Regions from separate parts of the Janthinobacterium sp. PSPC3-1 genome, predicted to be linked through region 3. Evidence: predicted binding sites of a transcription regulator. Region 3 holds the regulator's gene; each other region holds the start of a gene.
The links. Region 3 encodes sigma-54, which starts transcription at its own class of promoters, with help from an activator protein. Its sites were predicted from a motif close to TGGCANGNAANCTGCTTT; they were not measured.
Positions count from the first base shown of each region.

Region 1: ACP7B7_RS14095 (EDSAP-1 family PEP-CTERM protein) is a predicted target of sigma-54. The motif match lies at 1,604-1,621, and genes of this name have one in related genera.
Region 2: ACP7B7_RS18605 (circularly permuted type 2 ATP-grasp protein) is a predicted target of sigma-54. The motif match lies at 1,240-1,257, and genes of this name have one in related genera.
Region 4: ACP7B7_RS25265 (TorF family putative porin) is a predicted target of sigma-54. The motif match lies at 1,534-1,551, and genes of this name have one in related genera.

Region 1 covers NZ_JAFCTQ010000011.1:116,629-119,894, forward strand. Annotated here, with positions in the region: gene acpA (acid phosphatase) at 1-1,203, shown strand, start outside; gene ACP7B7_RS14090 (hypothetical protein) at 1,207-1,506, opposite strand; gene ACP7B7_RS14095 (EDSAP-1 family PEP-CTERM protein) at 1,696-2,682, shown strand; gene ACP7B7_RS14100 (LytR C-terminal domain-containing protein) at 2,687-3,266, opposite strand, start outside.
Region 2 covers NZ_JAFCTQ010000018.1:29,330-32,595, forward strand. Annotated here, with positions in the region: gene ACP7B7_RS18600 (sensor histidine kinase) at 1-1,127, shown strand, start outside; gene ACP7B7_RS18605 (circularly permuted type 2 ATP-grasp protein) at 1,295-2,737, shown strand; gene ACP7B7_RS18610 (alpha-E domain-containing protein) at 2,737-3,266, shown strand, end outside.
Region 3 covers NZ_JAFCTQ010000002.1:271,714-274,979, reverse strand. Annotated here, with positions in the region: gene lptA (lipopolysaccharide transport periplasmic protein LptA) at 1-403, shown strand, start outside; gene lptB (LPS export ABC transporter ATP-binding protein) at 403-1,161, shown strand; gene ACP7B7_RS03430 (RNA polymerase factor sigma-54) at 1,166-2,644, shown strand; gene hpf (ribosome hibernation-promoting factor, HPF/YfiA family) at 2,713-3,072, shown strand; gene rapZ (RNase adapter RapZ) at 3,154-3,266, opposite strand, start outside.
Region 4 covers NZ_JAFCTQ010000033.1:59,262-62,527, forward strand. Annotated here, with positions in the region: gene ACP7B7_RS25255 (ammonium transporter) at 1-324, opposite strand, end outside; gene ACP7B7_RS25260 (P-II family nitrogen regulator) at 336-674, opposite strand; gene ACP7B7_RS25265 (TorF family putative porin) at 686-1,402, opposite strand; gene ACP7B7_RS25270 (accessory factor UbiK family protein) at 1,722-1,991, shown strand; gene ACP7B7_RS25275 (YifB family Mg chelatase-like AAA ATPase) at 2,086-3,266, shown strand, end outside.

The DNA of each region.
Region 1 (3,266 bases), on a different contig from region 3:
CACCGCTTCTACAACAACCAGATGCAGATCAATGGCGGCGCCAACGACAAGTTCGCGGCCTATTCCGATGCGGGCGGCCTCACCATGGGCTACTACGACGGCAGCAAGATGAAGCTGTGGGATATCGCCAAACAGTACGCGCTGGCCGACAACCTGTTCATCGGCGCCTTCGGCGGCTCGTTCCTGACGCACCAGTACCTGATCTGCGCCTGCGCGCCGACTTATCCGAACGCGGACACCTCTGTCGCCAAGGCTTCGATCTCGAAGATCGATGTCGACGCCAAGGGCAACTTCGTGCGCCTGACGCCGGCCGCCACCGCGCCGGCCACGGTGCTCAATGGCGCGCCAGTCTACGCCAACGACAACACGCTGACGCCGGCCGACAGCAGCGGCATGTTCTACGCCGTCAACACCATGCAGCCGGCTTTCCAGCCCAGCAGCAATGCACCGGCGTCCGGCGACAGCAGCAAGCTGTATGCCGATACCACCAAGGCCAATACCTTGCCGCAGCAGACGCAGACGAATATTGGCGACTTGTTATCCGGAAAGAACATCGACTGGGCCTGGTATGCGGGCGCCTGGAAGGACACCACGGCGCTGGCCACGGCCAGTGCGCGCGGCAGCAGTTTCCCGAGCCCACCAAACTTCCAGTTCCACCACCAGCCGTTCAATTATTTCGCCAGCATGGACCCGGTCAAGGCGCCCGCCTACCGCGCTGCCCACTTGCGCGATTTCGACAGCCAGTTCATGACGGATGCGGCCGCCGGCAAGCTGCCGCCGGTGACCTTCTACAAGCCGCAGGGCAATTTGAACCAGCACGCCGGTTACGCCAGCGTGGCCGATGGCGACGCGCATATCGCCAGCGTCATCGCGCAGTTGAAAAAGAGCCCGCAGTGGAAGAACATGCTGGTGATCGTCACCTACGATGAAAACGGCGGCTTCTATGACCATGCCGCGCCACCGAAGGGCGACCGCTGGGGTCCCGGCACGCGCGTGCCGGCGATTTTGGTCTCGCCGTACGTGAAGAAGGGCCTGGTCGACCATACGCAATACGACTCGGCCTCGATCCTGCGCGCGATTACCCACCGCTTCTCGCTGCCGGTGCTTGACGGCTTGAGCACGCGCGACAAGGCACTGGTCGCCAATGGCGGCAAGCCGATGGGCGACTTCAGCGCGGCGCTGGCCTTGCTGCCGCAGGAGTAAAACCTAGCCCTTGCGGCTGTCGAGCCATTCCTGGCCGCCGGCCGCCAGGGCGACGGCGATCACTTTTTCCGGCAGGCTGTAGACGGTGGCCCAGCTGGCGCGGCCGTCCGCCGTATTGGCCGGAAAGCTGTGCGTCTCGATCGGCCAGTGATATTTGCGTTTCAATGCCTTGACGATGGCGGCCAGCGAGACGCGGCCCTGCAGGGGTTCGGCGCCGGACTGGTCGCGGTTCGACAGCAGCACGGCGAGGACCTGGCCGCGGCCCGTGCGCGCGCCGGGAAAGGTGGGGGTTTTGTTTGCCATCGCCTATTTTTGCACAGTGTCGGTGTTTCTTACAGTCAGCGCATTTCCCTTCAGTTCGCTTTACGCAAGTCCTTGATTCGACTTGGATTTTTTTGTTTGGCACGCAAGCTGCTTATCAACGTCGACAGCGACACTCGGATACCCCTTCTGAATGTCCCCGACTGAACCGACCATGATAACGAGGCTGCGATGAACGTCGATCACCCACGAAGCAAAACCCTAGGCCTGTTCGCCGCGCTCGCCGCAGCCGGTTTGCTGGCCGCCGGCCAGGCGCAGGCCGGCGCGTATGGCCTGGCCGTCAACGATATCAACAATTTCCGCATCACCACCAGCGCCGGCACCCTGTCGCTGACGGGCGCCAACCGCAACGCCAGCGACAGCACGTATTTTGAAAATGCCGCCGCCGTCAATCCGCGTGCCGTCAACACCGGCCCCGCCGCCAATGCCGATGTGCTGCAGGTATGCGCCGGCGGTGGTTGTAGCGGCCTGCCACAAAACAACTATGCGCACAGCACGGTGCTGGAGTTTGCACGCGGCGACGCCCATTCCTTCGGCAATATGCTGACCACCGCCGGCGCCACCATGCGGGCCGTGTCGGAAGCGCAGCGCGATACGGTGGGCGCCGCCTCGTCGACGGCGGGCGATACGCTGACGGGCTCGGTCAACCTGACCTTGTCGAGCGCCGGCTTCATCACCTTCAGTTTCATGGCGCGCCGCGACCTGCGCAGCAGCGTGACGACCCTGGGCGACAAGTCGAATGTGTCGATCATGGATATCTTCAGCATTTCCTGCAATGCCGGCAGCCCCGCCGGCTGCGCCGCGCGCGCCAACGCCGACGGCATCGTGTTCCAGTTCGCGCCCGATGGCGACGCCAACAATGGCAGCGACGTGAACGGCAACCACACCACCGGCAGCCTCGATCCGTTCAGCATGAACGTGACGGCGGGCACCAACGATCCGCGCACCTCGCGCACGTTCACTAACGACTTTGCGCTGTTTTCGCTGACCTCGAATTTTGCCTTGCCGGCCGGCAGCTACACCCTGAACTTTTCCAAGTCCACCCGCACCGATATCGTCGTGGTGCAGCAAGTCCCGGAGCCCGGTACCCTGCTGCTGCTGGGCATCGGCCTGGCGGCGCTGGCGAGCACGCGCCGGCGCCAGGCTTGCACTGCATAATGGACTACCCGAGCCGCGCCAGCGCCTGGCGCGCCAGTTCCAGCTGCTGCACATAGTAGCGGTGCAGCACGGCCGGATCGATATCGCGCCCGAGGATCAGCCGCAGTTCGCTGGCAGGGCAATCGGCGGCGGCGAATTCGATATTGCCGCCCAGCTGGCGGGCCAGCTGGCGCGCCGCCTGCCGCTGCGCCGGCCGGTATTCCACGCGCGTGCGGGCCACCCGGAACGACGAGGCGTTAGCCGTACGAACCACCTGCAAGTCACTGCCGGCCAGGCTGCGCGCCAGCGCCGCCGCCATGCCCGGCTTGCCATTTCCATTGAGAATTTCCAGCCGCAGGCGCGGCGCGTCCGGCGGGCTGGCCGCCGCCACACGCTGCAGCACCGCCATGCCGGCACTTTGCGTAATGTCGATGCGGTCCATCACCGGCGCCACCGGCGCGGGCACCGGCATGGCCTCGGCCTCGGCCCGGACGCGCGGCACCTCGCGTGCCTGCAGGCTGTGCGCCTGGTCCTGCATGCGCGCCGCCCGTTCGTGCTGCCCCAGCCTGGCCAGCACCTGCGCCAGCTGTTGCCAGGCCAGCGCA
Region 2 (3,266 bases), on a different contig from region 3:
CTGTTTTCTCTGCCGCGCGTCCACATCCACGTTCGCGCCTGCGCACGCAGCGCATTGCCGACCTGCGCGACGCCGTGCTGCACGAATGGGAACATCGCGTGCGCGCCAGCGTGCGCGGCGCCGCGCAATTGCTGCCACCGATACTGATCGATACCTTGCCGGCCTTTTTCGACCACCTGGCCGAGGCGCTGTCAGCCGGCAACCCGCGCCAGACCGCCGCCAGCAACAGTAATGTGCCCGCCGTGCATGGCAATGAACGGGCGCGCATGACCAGCTACGGCCCGGAACAGGTGATCCAGGAATACCAGATCTTCCGCGACTGCTTTGCCGACGCGGCGCTGGCGGCAGGCCTGCCCTTGCGGCGCCGCGACTGGGCCATCCTGCACGCCTCGATCGACATCGCCATCCGCGATGCGATACGCGAATTCACGGCCATGCACGACAGTTTCCAGCGCCGCATCGCCGCCGGCCTGTCGCACGACATGCGCAACCCGCTGTCGGTGATACTGATCAGCGCGCAATTGCTGCAACGCCAGGCCGGGCTGGAGCCGGAAAAAGTGGCGGACCTGACGCAGCGCATCGTCGACCATGGCAAGCGGCTCGACACCATGATCGAGGAATTGCTCGACACACTCAGCTATCACCGGGGCCAGCAACTGCCCTTGGTGCTGACGCAATTCGACCTGCTGCCGCTGGCGCAGTCCGTCTGCGGCCAGGTCAATCTGCAGCAGCCGGGCAAATGCCGCGTGACGGGCACGGGCGTCATGGGCTGGTGGTGCGAAAATTCGCTGCGCCGCGCGCTGGAAAACCTGCTCGGCAATGCCGTCAAGTACGGCGATGACGGCGTCATCGAGTTGCGGCTGGAGCAGGCGCACGGGCGCGTGATCGTTACCGTACACAATAGCGGACCGGCCATTGCCGAAGAGCAGATGACGCGCATCTTCGATTATCTGCGGCGCGACAACCACGCGCCCGCACCGGGCTGGGGCATCGGCCTGCCTTATGTGCAGAATGTGGCCGAGAGCCATGGCGGCAGCGTCGCCGTCGACAGCGCGCCCGCCACCGGCACTTCCTTCATCCTCGACCTGCCCGTCGACTGCCGTCCTTACGTCCAGCCGGCCGCCTGATTCCCGGCCTGCGGCAGCCCCAATACCGCCCGTCTCGCCATTCCCGGCGCACCAATGCGGTGCAGCGCACACATTGGTGCATTAATAATGGTCTTTTCTGTCATATTCTCTCTGGCACGCTTCGTGCTGAGGTAATGTTACAACCAGGCTCTAGGGGAAATCATAATATGGCGAATTTTTTCAATGAAATGACGGCAGATGCGTTGGGTACCGAAAGCAAGGTGCGTGAACATTATCGTGAATTCCATCAATGGCTGGAGCAGCAATCGCCGGAGACCATCGCCCGCAAGCGGGCCGAGGCCGACCTGACGTTTCGCCGCGTGGGCATCACGTTCGCCGTGTATGGCGACGATGCCGGCACGGAACGCCTGATTCCGTTCGACACGATTCCCCGGATTATTCCCGCCGACGAATGGGCGCAGATGCAAACCGGCCTGGTGCAGCGGGTCAAGGCCCTGAACATGTTCATCCATGATATCTATCATGAGCAGAACATCATCAAGGCTGGCATCGTCCCCGCCGAGCAGATCTACAAGAACGCCCAATATCGCCCGGAAATGCAGGGCATCTCGGTCGCCTCCGATATCTATGCGCATATCGCCGGCGTCGATATCGTGCGCGCCGGCCAGGGCGAATTCTATGTGCTGGAAGACAATCTGCGCGTGCCGTCCGGTGTGTCCTATATGCTGGAAGACCGCAAGATGATGATGCGGCTGTTCCCGGAACTGTTCGCGCGCAATCGCATCGCCCCGGTCGACCATTACCCGGACATGCTGCTCGACAACCTGCGTTCGGTGGCGCCGATGGGCGTCGACGACCCGACCGTGGTGGTGATGACGCCGGGCATGTACAACTCGGCCTATTTCGAACATGCCTTCCTGGCCCAGCAGATGGGCGTGGAGCTGGTCGAAGGCAAGGATCTGTTCGTCAACGACAATTCGGTCTACATGCGCACCACGCGCGGACCGAAACGGGTGGACGTGATCTACCGCCGCGTCGACGACGATTTCCTCGATCCGCTGGCCTTCCGCTCGGACTCCTCGCTGGGCGTGCCTGGCCTGCTGTCGGTGTACCGCGCCGGCAGGGTCACCCTGGCCAACGCGATCGGCACCGGCGTGGCCGACGACAAGTCGATCTACCCGTTCGTGCCCGACATGATCAAGTTCTACCTGTCGGAAGAACCGATCCTCAACAACGTGCCGACCTACCAGTGCCGCAAATCGGCCGACCTCAGCTACGTGCTGGCCAACCTGCCCAAGCTGGTGGTCAAGGAAGTGCACGGCGCCGGCGGCTACGGCATGCTGGTGGGGCCGGCCTCGACCACTGCGCAGATCGAGGATTTCCGCCAGCGCCTGCTGGCCAACCCCAGCGGCTATATTGCCCAGCCCACGCTGGCCCTGTCGGCCTGCCCCACCTATGTGGAATCGGGCATCGCGCCGCGCCATATCGATCTGCGCCCCTTCGTGTTGTCGGGCAAGACCATCTCGATGGTGCCGGGCGGGCTGACCCGCGTGGCGCTGGGCGAAGGCTCGCTGGTGGTCAATTCCTCGCAAGGGGGTGGCACCAAGGATACCTGGGTACTGGAAAAATCTTTCGCTGGAGACAAATAATGCTGAGCCGCACCGCCGATCACCTGTTCTGGATGGCCCGCTACACCGAACGCGCCGAAAACACGGCCCGCATGCTCGACGTCAACATGCAGACCTCGATGCTGCCGCAATCGCAGGAAGACGCCGAGCAAGGCTGGCGCGCCACCTTGGGCATTTCCGAACTGCAAAGCGCCTACGATGCCAAGTACGGCCGCTTCCATACGCGCGACGTGCTCGACTTCATGGTGCGCGATCCGAACAATCCGTCGTCCATCCTCGCCTGCCTGACGGGCGCCCGCGAAAACGCGCGCGCCGTGCGCGGTACGTTGACCACCGAAGTGTGGGAAACCCAGAACGCCACCTGGCTCGACCTGCAGAAACGATTGAAAAGCAATCTGCTGGAAACCGACCCGAGCGCCTTTTTCGAATGGGTCAAGTACCGCTCGCATCTGTCGCGCGGCGTGACCCTGGGCACCATGCTGAAAGATGAAGCGATTCACTTCATTCGCCTGGGCACTTTCCTGGAACGGGCCGACAATACGGCGCGCAT
Region 3 (3,266 bases):
CATGAAGGCGGGGCGCGCCCTGATCACGGAAGATCCGCAGGGCTACCAGTTCATCACTTTCTGGGGCGAGGCGGGCAAGCTGGCCACCTTTCGCCAGAAGCGCGACGGCGAAGGCGACCTGTGGGTGGAAGGCGAAGCGGAACGGGTGGAATACAACAACAAGACGGAAGTCGTGAAACTGTTTTCCAAGGCCAAGCTGACGCGCCTGCAAGGCGTCAAGCCGACCGACGTGGCCAACGGCGCCTTCATTTCGTATGACAGCCGCAATGAATTATTCAATATGGAAAACAGCGACAGCGGCACCAGTTCCCCCGGCGCCGGCAGCGTGCGCATGGTGATCCAGCCGAAGAACAAGCCGGCGGCGGAGAAAGCCCCCGCCGCGCCTGCGCCAGGGAAGAAATAATGGACAATAATGTACGTTGCGGCAGCACCCTGATCGTGCGGGGGCTGCAGAAAACCTATGGCAAGCGGCAAGTCGTGCATGATGTGTCGCTGCAAGTCGAATGCGGCGAAGTGGTGGGCCTGCTGGGTCCGAACGGCGCCGGCAAGACCACCTCGTTCTACATGATCGTCGGCCTGGTGCCGTCCGATGGCGGCACCATCGATATCAGCGGCGTCGACATTTCCAGCCTGCCGATCCACCGCCGCGCGCAGATGGGCCTGTCCTACCTGCCGCAGGAAGCGTCGGTGTTTCGCAAGCTGACGGTGGAAGACAATATCCGCGCCGTGCTGGAAATCCAGACAGTCGACGGCCGGCCCCTGAAAAAGGCCGAAATCGAAGAACGCCTCGACAAACTGCTGGCCGACTTGCAAATTGAAAAGCTGCGCGAAAACCAGGCGCTGTCGCTGTCGGGCGGCGAGCGGCGCCGCGTGGAAATCGCCCGCGCGCTGGCCACCGACCCGCGTTTCGTGCTGCTCGACGAACCGTTCGCCGGCGTCGATCCGATCGCCGTGATCGAAATCCAGCGCATCGTGCGGTTTTTGAAGGAACGCAATATCGGCGTGCTGATCACCGACCATAATGTGCGCGAAACGCTGGGCATCTGCGACCGCGCCTACATCATCAACCAGGGCTCGGTGCTGGCGTCGGGCCGGCCCGACGACATCATCGCCAACGAGTCGGTACGCCGGGTGTATCTGGGCGAACACTTCCGCATGTAAGCCAATGAAACAATCCCTGCAACTGCGCACCTCGCAGCACCTGGCACTGACGCCGCAATTACAGCAATCGATACGCCTGCTGCAACTGTCCACGCTGGAATTGCACCAGGAGCTGGAGCAATTGCTGACCGATAATCCCTTGCTGGAACGGCTCGACGATCCGCTCGACCGCTCGCTGCGCCTGCTGTCCGATGGCGCCCTGAGTTCGACCGCCGCCCCCGGCGAAGCGCCACCGGCGCCGCCGGGCCAGGAAGCGCCGGCGCCAGCCGCCGAAGCGGAGTCGTTTGACGGCGATGGCGGCGAGAGCACGGCCGCGTCCGAGGGCGGCGACAGCGACTGGAACGAGGCCAGCCGCGGCAAGGCGCCCGATGACGAGGATTCCCGTCCGCAACTGGAGGCCCATCACTGCACCTTGCGCGAACACCTGATGGAACAGATGCGCGTGACCGTGCTGGAGCTGCGCGACCGCGCGCTGGTGGAATTGATCATCGATGCGCTCGACGACAATGGCTACCTGGAAGAGCCGCTCGACGATATCCTGGCGCGCCTGCCGGAAGAACTGGAAGTCGATGCGGATGAGCTGCGCACGGCGCTGTCGCTGCTGCAAAGTTTCGACCCGGCCGGCGTGGGTGCGCGCAATGCGTCCGAATGCCTGGCGCTGCAGATCAAACGCTTGCCGCAGGTGGCGCTGGTGACGCGGCGCATGGCCTTGAACATCGTCGAGAAACACCTGACCTGGTTCGCCCAGCGCGACTTCAACAAGCTCAAGAAAGCCCTCGACTGCGACGATGAAGACTTGCGCGAAGCACAGACCGTGATTCGCTTGTGCAACCCGCATCCGGGCGCCGTGTTCGCTTCCGACGTGTCCGATTACGTGGTGCCGGACGTGGTGGTCAAGCGGGCCCGCAATGGCTGGCAGGTATCGCTCAACAATGACGTCATGCCGCGCCTGCGCGTGAACGCCATGTACGCCAACCTGCTCAAGCAGGGCAAGGGCGAAGGCGGCATGGGTGCGCAGTTGCAGGAAGCCAAGTGGCTGATCAAGAACATGCGCCAGCGCTTCGACACCATCCTGCGCGTGGCGCAGGCGATCGTGGAACGGCAAAAGGATTTTTTCTCGCACGGCGCAGTTGCCATGCGGCCACTTGTGCTTCGCGAAATAGCTGATACACTGGGTTTACACGAGAGTACTATCTCGCGGGTAACAACCCAAAAGTACATGCTGACCCCGCATGGAATGTTTGAGTTGAAGTATTTCTTTGGCAGCCACGTCGCCACCGAAGCAGGAGGGGAGGCGTCATCGACGGCGATACGGGCCTTGATCGTGCAATTGACAGGAGCAGAGAACCCTAAAAATCCTTTATCCGACAGTAAGATTGCGGACATGCTGGGGGAACAAGGCATGGTGATTGCGCGACGTACTGTTGCCAAATACCGGGAAGCGTTGAAAATTCCGCCAGTGAGTCTGCGTAAGTCTTTGTAGTTTTTTCGGTTCCTCTGCGGGCCGGAACGATGGACACCGCACGAACCCGATCATCTTTAGGAGTGTGTATGAATCTCACCATCAGCGGACATCATCTCGAAGTGACACCAGCCATCCGTGAATACGTACAAACCAAACTGGAGCGCGTGAAACGCCATTTCGATCACGTTATCGATATTGCCGTGATTCTGACCGTCGACAACCTCAAAGAGAAAGAAAAACGCCAGAAGGCCGAAGTGAATCTGCGACTGAGCGGCAAGACCGTCTACGTGGAAAGCCTGGCGCAAGACCTGTATGCCGCGATCGACAGCCTGATCGACAAGCTGGACCGGCAAGTGATGAAGTACAAAACCAAAGTGCAAGGGCACGGTAAAGAGGCGATCAAGCATCTGCCAGACAACACTCCTGAAGAAGCCGCCGCCGTCTAGGCCTGCCGCTCCAGATTGTTGTGATCAACTAAGGGCGCGCTGTTTTATCTTCGCGCCCTTTTTTGCGCCCATTTTTCCGGCTCAGTTACGCTCGCGGTGGCGCAGCACGACCCGTTCGCGGTCGGCAAAATACTGCGCCAGGTGTTCCGCCATATACACCGAACGGTGCTGGCCACCCGTGCAGCCGAGTGCGA
Region 4 (3,266 bases), on a different contig from region 3:
GTAGAACAGGGCCAGGCCAGGAATCGTCATCAGGATCACCAGGATGGCGCAGACCATCATGAAACCGGTATCGCCTTTATTCGGCACCGGTGCGGCGGCGGGCGCGGCGGCGGGTGCCGGGGCAGCGGCTGTGGCGGCGGCCGGGGCAGGCGCCGCAGCTGGCGGAACGGCCAATGGCGCCACTTCCGGTGTCGCCACGGCAGCGGTGGTGGCAGCGGCCACCGGTTCGGTTTTTGCAGGTGCATCGGCAAAGCTTGGCGCGGAGACGCCAAATGCAAACAGACAGGCTACCCCAGCTAGCAATTTTGTTATATTTTTACGCATCAATATTCCCCTTAGAGCGCTTCGTTGCCGGTTTCACCGGTACGGATTCGGATGACTTGTTCCAGAGTGGTCACGAAAATCTTGCCATCGCCGATTTTACCGGTACGCGCGGCACCTTCGATCGCTTCGATGGCCTGGTCGACGATGGCGTCATCGACGGCCGCTTCGATCTTGGTTTTTGGCAGGAAATCGACCACGTACTCGGCGCCACGGTACAGTTCCGTGTGACCTTTCTGACGGCCAAAACCCTTCACTTCCGTGACGGTAATGCCTTGCACATTAATAGCCGACAAGGCTTCACGCACTTCGTCCAGCTTGAAGGGCTTGATGATCGCGGTAATCATTTTCATGGCAATCTCGCTTAAAAAGTTTTGGAAACAGACAATACCAGGCCGGTTTTGGCCAGGTTCTTGCCATTCGGCGCGAACGATTCGATATTCGCCTTGACGGCTGCCAGCGACACGGTGGCCACGCCGAAGTCTTTCGTCACGCCGATCTTGAAATCGTTATAGCTGAGGGAATTGTTATGCTCCACCTTCTGACGTCCTGCATGCAGATTCAACATGTAGCCGTCATGCACTTCGACATTGGCGCCGACGTCGAGGTAACCGCTGTTCTTGCTGTCAGCCACGCCGAACAGATTGGTGGTCGAGTGCGAGTACTTGATGTAGACCGGGCCAAAACCGACCTGGCCATACAGCTCGAAAGTGTTGGCGTTGGTGCTCAGGCCATTCGACGGGTAGAAATAATACAGGCCGCCCACATCGTAGCTGACGCCATCGGTGATATCACCGCGCTTGCCGCCGTAGACATCCCATTCGATATTCGTGTCACCACCACCGTCCTTGATCCACTTGATGCTCGACAGCCAGGTACCAACGTACAGACCGGTCGGATTGTGCGTGTAGTCGGCACCGCCGCTGATGGCCGGTTTCAAACGCGTTTGCGACACGCCACGATAGCGGTAGTCGGTGGTCAGGGCAACGTTGTACGCCACCACATTGTCAGGTACTGCCTCGGCTGCGGCTGGAGCCGCGGCCGCTTCCTGCGCCATGGCAGTGCCACACATGGCGGACATGGCAAATGCCAGCGTAGCTGCTACAGTCATGCTCTTGGACAGATTCTTCATGGCGATTCCCTTTTATTGAACTTTTAAAGCGGTTGAGGTTTAAAATCTGGTCTGGCGATCACAAAGCGTTCATTAACTCTTTAGCAGAATGCGTGCCAGCTTCATTGCCACCTTGACAGCTGCATTTCCGTCCATACATACCTTGCAAGCCCCTGGAAATACGCAACCTAGCTGAGGAATCTTGTTGAACCGCCCACTTTCGCACCACATTAAAGCTGACGTGCACCGCAATGGTGCGACGCACGTGCAGCACCACTAAGGACATACCATGGACATGAATACTTTCTTTAACGATTTGCAGGGCAAGATCCACCAGGCTATCGAAAATTCGCCGGCCAAGGATATCGAGAAGAATGTGAAGTCGATGATGACCCAGGGCTTCGCCCGCCTGGATCTGGTCACGCGCGAGGAATTCGATATCCAGGCGCAAGTGCTGGCCAAGACGCGCGCCAAACTCGATGCGCTGGAACTGCGCGTGATCGAACTCGAAGCACGCCTGAACGACAGCAAGACAGTCAATGTCAGCAAGGCGCTGTAAAGCAGCAAAGCACCAGTACTGGCGAACGTCAAGCGCCACGCCAGGGCAAGCACTAGACTGATCCTGCCCGCGCACCGCGGTGCAGGGAGATGGCATGAGCCTGGCAGTCTTGAAAAGCCGCGCACTGGCTGGCATGGAAGCACCCGAGGTCAATGTCGAGGTACACCTCGCCAACGGCCTGCCTTCGTTTACCATCGTGGGCCTGCCCGATACCGAGGTCAAGGAGTCGCGCGACCGCGTGCGTGCGGCGCTGCAAAATTGCGGCTTCGAGATGCCAGCCCGGCGCATCACGGCCAACCTGGCACCAGCCGACCTGCCGAAAGAATCGGGGCGCTTCGACCTGCCAATCGCGCTGGGCATCCTGGCCGCTTCGGGCCAGCTGCCCGCCGAACAATTACATGAATATGAATTTGCCGGCGAGCTGTCGCTGTCGGGACAGTTGCGGCCCATCCGTGGCGCGCTGGCGATGACGTTTGCCATGCAGCGCGGCAAGAGTGGCGCGCCGCGCGCCTTCATTTTGCCGCACGCAAATGCCGACGAAGCGGCGCTGGTGCCGAACGCCAGCATTTATCCGGCGCACAGCCTGCTCGAAGTGTGCGCCCATTTCGCCGCGCGCGACCAGCGCACCGCCCTGCAGCGGCACCAGCCGACCTTGCTGGCGCCACATTTTTCCTATCCCGACTTTGCCGAGGTACAAGGCCAGCACCATGCGCGGCGGGCGCTGGAGGTGGCGGCCGCCGGCGGTCACAGCCTGTTGATGGTGGGCCCGCCCGGCGCCGGCAAGACCATGCTGGCCAGCCGCTTTCCCGGCATCCTGCCTTTGATGAGCGATGAAGAAGCGCTGGAAGCGGCGGCCGTGCATTCGTTGGGCGGCAACTTCAAGGTGGAAAACTGGAAACGCCGGCCGTATCGCGCACCGCACCAGACGGCATCCGGCGTGGCCCTGGTCGGTGGCGGCAATGTGCCGCGGCCCGGTGAAATTTCGCTGGCGCATTGCGGTGTGCTGTTTCTCGATGAAATCGCCGAATTCGACCGCCGGGTACTCGACGTGCTGCGCCAGCCGATGGAGTCCGGCATCATCAGCATTTCGCGCGCCGCGCGCCAGGCCGAGTTTCCAGCCCGTTTTCAATTGATCGCCGCCATGAATCCTTGCCCCTGCGGTTATCTGGGTCATGCCTCCGGCCGCTGCCGCTGCACCCCGGACGCCGTGCTGCGCTACCATGGCCGGCTGTCGGGTCCGCTGCTCGACCGCATTGATTTGCAAATCGAAGTGCC